Regions from separate parts of the Rhizobacter sp. P1_G5 genome, predicted to be linked through region 2. Evidence: predicted binding sites of a transcription regulator. Region 2 holds the regulator's gene; the other holds the start of a gene.

Region 1 (2,391 bases), on a different contig from region 2:
TTAGGACAGTGGCAGCGAGGCTTCCTCTGCTTGCCGTCCACTCTTCCGAAAGGTCACGGTCATGGCATCAGTTACATCAGCGGGGATCGGCAGCGGCCTCGACGTCGAATCGATCATCACGAAGTTGATGACGGTCGAAAAGCTGCCCGTCACGCAACTGCAGACCGAAGCGTCGAAGATCCAGACCAAGATCTCCGCTTACGGCTCCATTCAATCCTCGGTGTCGGCCTTCCGCGACGCCGCGCTCGCGCTGACGCGCTCCACCACCTGGGGCGCGACGGCGGCCACCTCCGCCGACACCTCCTCCGTCACCGTGTCCAGCGGCTCCAGCGCCGCAGCCGGCAACTATGCCGTCAGCGTGCAGAAGCTGGCTGCCGCACAGTCGGTGGCGAGCACCAGCTTCGCTTCCAGCAGCACCGTCGTCGGCGAAGGCGCACTGACCATCGACGTCGGCAGCTGGGACATCGGCGAGCCGGGCTTCAAGGCCCGCGCGACCATCAACTCGATGAACATCGCGATCAGCGCGACCGACACGCTGGCCGACGTGCGCGACAAGATCAATTCGGCGGGCGGCGGTGTCTCCGCCTCCATCGTCACCGATTCGAGCGGCGCCCGGCTGGTGCTGTCGTCGACGGCCACCGGCGTCGGCAACGGCTTCCGGGTGACGGCGAGCGGCGCCGGCCCTTCGGCCTTCGCGTACGACGCGACCGACGGCAGCGCCGCGATGACGCGCACCCAGACCGCCGCCGATGCGCAGGCGAGGATCAACGGCCTGGACATCACCTCGGCGAGCAACACGCTGAACGACGTGGTGCAGGGCCTGACGATGAACCTGCAGAAGGTCACCACCGGTGACGTACAGGTCAGCGTCGCGCAGGACAACACCTCGATCAAGAGCGCGCTCACGAACTTCACGGCCGCCTACAACGGGCTGGCGTCGCTGCTGAAGACGCAGACCAAGTACGACGATTCGACCAAGACGGCCGGCACGCTGCAGGGCGATAGCACCGCGGTGTCGCTGCAGCGCCAGCTGCGCACGATGCTGACGGGCACCGGCTCGGCCTCGAGCGCGTTCCCGACGCTGTCGTCGATCGGGCTGGAGATCCAGACCGACGGCACGCTGAAGGTCAACGACACCAAGCTGACCAGCGCACTGGGCAACCTGAGYGAGATGAAGAAGGCGTTCGCCAACAGCGACGCGACCGACTCGGCCAACGACGGCTTCGCGCAGAAGCTGCGCGCGCTGGGCGACCAGGTGCTGGGCACCGACGGCTCGCTGGCGGCCCGCACCAGCGGGCTGAACAGCACGCTGAAGGACAACCAGGAACGGCAGGACGACATCACTGACCGGATGACGAACACCGAGAAGCGCCTGCGCGCCCAGTACACCGCGCTCGACACGAAGATGGCGGGGCTGAACACGCTCAGCACCTACATCACGCAGCAGATCGCCAACTGGAACAAGAGCACAGGCTGAAGGAGCGCCCCGCAGGGGCGCACTCCGGTCGATCCGTGCAACACCGTCAGACCCCGGTCCGGACGGTGTTTTCACTGGAGCAGGTGCCTGCAACATCCCTTCACACTTGAGGGAGAAATGGACCCTGTTTCACCCCACTTGTGCGGCCTAAAGGCCGCGCGGGGCGGGCCGATAAACAGTGCATCCAGTCACGCACAAGGCCAAGAACATGTTCGGTTCCGACTACTCCGCATCGCCCTTCGGCGGCCGCAGCAATGCCTACCAGGCAGTGCAGGTCGGCACCGGGGTCGACGGCGCATCGCCGCACCAGCTGATCGCCATGCTGTTCGACGGGCTGATCGATTGCATCGCCCAGGCGCGTGGCGCCATCCGCAACAAGAAGATCGAGGAGAAGGGCCGTGCCCTCGGCCGCGCGGTGCGCATCGTCGATGAAGGCCTGAAGGCCGGCCTGAACCTGAAGGACGGTGGCGCGCTCGCCGCCCAGCTGAACGACCTGTACGCCTACATGGCCCTGCGCCTGACGCAAGCCAACCTGCACAGCGACGAGGCGGCCCTCGACGAATGCGTGCAACTGATCGAGCCCCTGCGCAGCGCCTGGGCCGAGATCGACATCAAGACCGCCGCCTGAGCCAGGACCCGCACACCATGAAGCATTTCCAGATCGACCGGTCGAACGACAACGGAGACCACCCCATGAACAAGGCCCTGTTGAACTACTACGAAGCCATCGAGCGCGCCAGCCAGGACATGCTCGAAGCCGCCCGCGTCGGCAACTGGGACCACGTGGTCAAGCTCGAAGGCGCCTGCGCCGTGCTGATCTCGCAGCTCAAGCACGCCGCCGCGCAGCGCCCGCTGGATTCCGAGGAAGCCCAGTTGAAATCGCGCATCATGCAGCGCATCCTGGTCAATGATGC
Region 2 (2,391 bases):
CAGGAAGGCCTCGCTGCGGCGCATCGCGCTGTCGAGCGCGGCGGTGGTCTGCTGGATCTCCGACTGCATCGCCCCCATCTGCACGTTGACGCCGCCGCAGATCTCGCGGCTTTGCGTGGCCGCGGCGGTGATGCTCGCGACACCGGCCTCGACATCGGCCAGCGCCTTGTGGAACCCGCCCTGCCGGACTTCGCCCGGCTTGACCTGGATCTCGCGCGACAAGGCCTCGATGCGGGTGTCGAGCACGCCCACGGTGCTCATGATCGCCTTCGACGACCCCTCGACCTTCGAGGCCAGGTCCTTCACCGCATCGGCCACCACGCCGAAGCCGCGACCGGCCTCGCCGGCGCGCTTGGCCTCGACCGAGGCGTTGAATGCCACCAGCCGCGTCTGCAGCGCGATCTGCGTGATCTCGCTGGCGGCCGCGGCCACCTCGCGCAGCGTGTCGACGATGCCCGACACCTCGGTGCCGACCGCCTCGACCGCGTCGCGCGCTCGTCCGACGGCCTCGAGGCTGCCGGCCGTCACGTCGCCGATCGCCTGCTGCGCCCGTGTCACTTCACCGAGCTGGCCGGCCAGCGCGAGCACGGCCTGCGCCTGGCGCGCCGACACCTTGCTCGCGTCGTCGAGCAGGCCGCGCACCTCGGCGGCGTCGCGGCCGACGCTGGACGCCTGCTTGCCGATCGACTGCACCGCGGCGCGCAGGTCGGGCTCGGCGGCCGCGCTCATGGCGCTCACCACGGGCTCGACCGGCTGCAGCTCGCGGCCCTTGCGGAACATTGCAAACATGTCGTCTCGATTTCTCTGTTCACCACTCGCGCAGCTTGACGCGCAAGCGGGCGATGGACTGGCTGTGCAGCTGGCAGACACGCGATTCGGTCACCTTCAGCACGGCCGCGATTTCCTTCAGGTTCATGTCGTGCTCGTAGTACATGCTCATCACGTACTGCTCGCGCTCCGGCAGCGTCTTGATGCCGTCGACCAGGGCCTGGCGCATGCGCTGGTCCTGCAGCTGCGCGAGCGGGTTGACCCCTTCGTCGGCGACGTGCCGGTCGAGGTAGTCATTGTCGCCATCGTCGCCCGACATGTCCTCCAGGTAAACCAGCTGGGTGCCGCGCACCTTGCCAAGCAGTTCCTGGTATTCGGGCAGCGTGACGCCCATCTCGCGGGCGATCTCGCTCTCGGCGGGCGCGCGGCCGAGCTTCTGCTCGAGCTTGTGCACCGCCGATTCGATGGTGCGCTGCTGCTTGCGCGTGCCGCGCGACAGGTAGTCGTTGCCGCGCAGCTCGTCGAGCATCGCGCCGCGGATGCGCTGCGTCGCGAAGGTCTCGAACTGCACGCCCTGGGCTGCGTCGAAGCGGCTCAGCGCGTCCGTCAGGCCGATCATGCCGACCTGGATCAGGTCGTCGATCTCGACGTTGGCAGGCAGCTTCGCGATCATCTGGTGCGCGAGGCGGCGCACCAGCGGGCTGTACTGCTTGAGCATCGTGTTGACGTCGAGTTGGCCTTTGGCGGTATACATGGGGTCAGCTCCGGGGAAATTCAGTTCAGGGCCTGCTGCGGGAAATCGCGGTACGCCGGGAATGCGGTGGCGTACGCGGTTTCGACAGAGGCGGCAGGCTGCAGCACATCACGGGCCCAGCGGCGCAGGGCCGGCGTGGGCGGATCGTTGACATCGGACGCCGGGTCGACGTGCATCCAGTCGCGCAGCACGGCGCCCAGGAAGCCATCGGCACACGAGGCGATCTGCTGCGCGATGCGTTCAGCGCGCGGCGAATGGGGGGCGGCGCCGAGCAGCAGGTCGTGCACCATCAGGCCGGCGCGCTGCGTCAGCAGCTTCATCGCGGCATAGGCGTGGGTCACGCTGCTCGGGCGGTCGTCGGCCAGCAGCAGCGGGCGGGCCTCGCTGCGCATGAACAAACGGCACAGGTCGGTTTCGGTGGCATGCACCAGCACCACGTCGGCATGCGGTGCGGCATCGGCGGCGGCATGCAGGAAGTTCGCGGTGCTGCCATGCGCGTCCACATAGCGGATCGGCAGGCCGCGCGCGGCCAGGTACGACACCTGGTGCGACAGCGCCTCGACGCAGCCGGTCAGGCCGACGGCCGTCAGCTCGGCCGGGGCCGGCGCGCGGTCGGAGGCGTCGATCACCAGCACATGCGCGCCCAGCTCGCCGAAGGCGGTGCACAGGCGCTCCAGCATCACGCCGCCGAACGCCATGTTCGGGTTGGCCACCACCGGCACGAAACGCACGCGCGTCTGGCCGAACAGCTGGCGCAGGCCGTGGGCCTGGTCTTGCGGGAACGAGGAGTCGTAGGCGTCGTGCATGGGGCGCTGAGGACGAGTCGAGGGGGCTGTTCTTGTGGGATCGGGCGAGCGATCAGGCGTGCA

The links. Region 2 encodes FliA, which starts transcription of late flagellar genes. Its sites were predicted from a motif close to CTAAAGTTTNNNNNNNNNNNGCCGNTA; they were not measured.
Region 1: the regulator FliA is predicted to act here: its motif matches at 1,625-1,651, upstream of fliS (flagellar export chaperone FliS).

Annotation. Positions count from the first base shown of each region.
Region 1 is NZ_JBFUCB010000045.1:15,787-18,177, reverse strand. Features, by position in the region: gene fliD (flagellar filament capping protein FliD) at 62-1,477, shown strand; gene fliS (flagellar export chaperone FliS) at 1,686-2,105, shown strand; gene AC1D12_RS05660 (flagellar protein FliT) at 2,171-2,391, shown strand, end outside.
Region 2 is NZ_JBFUCB010000033.1:9,793-12,183, forward strand. Features, by position in the region: gene AC1D12_RS04340 (methyl-accepting chemotaxis protein) at 1-789, opposite strand, end outside; gene AC1D12_RS04345 (RNA polymerase sigma factor FliA) at 809-1,522, opposite strand; gene AC1D12_RS04350 (hypothetical protein) at 1,543-2,328, opposite strand; gene flhF (flagellar biosynthesis GTPase FlhF) at 2,381-2,391, opposite strand, start outside.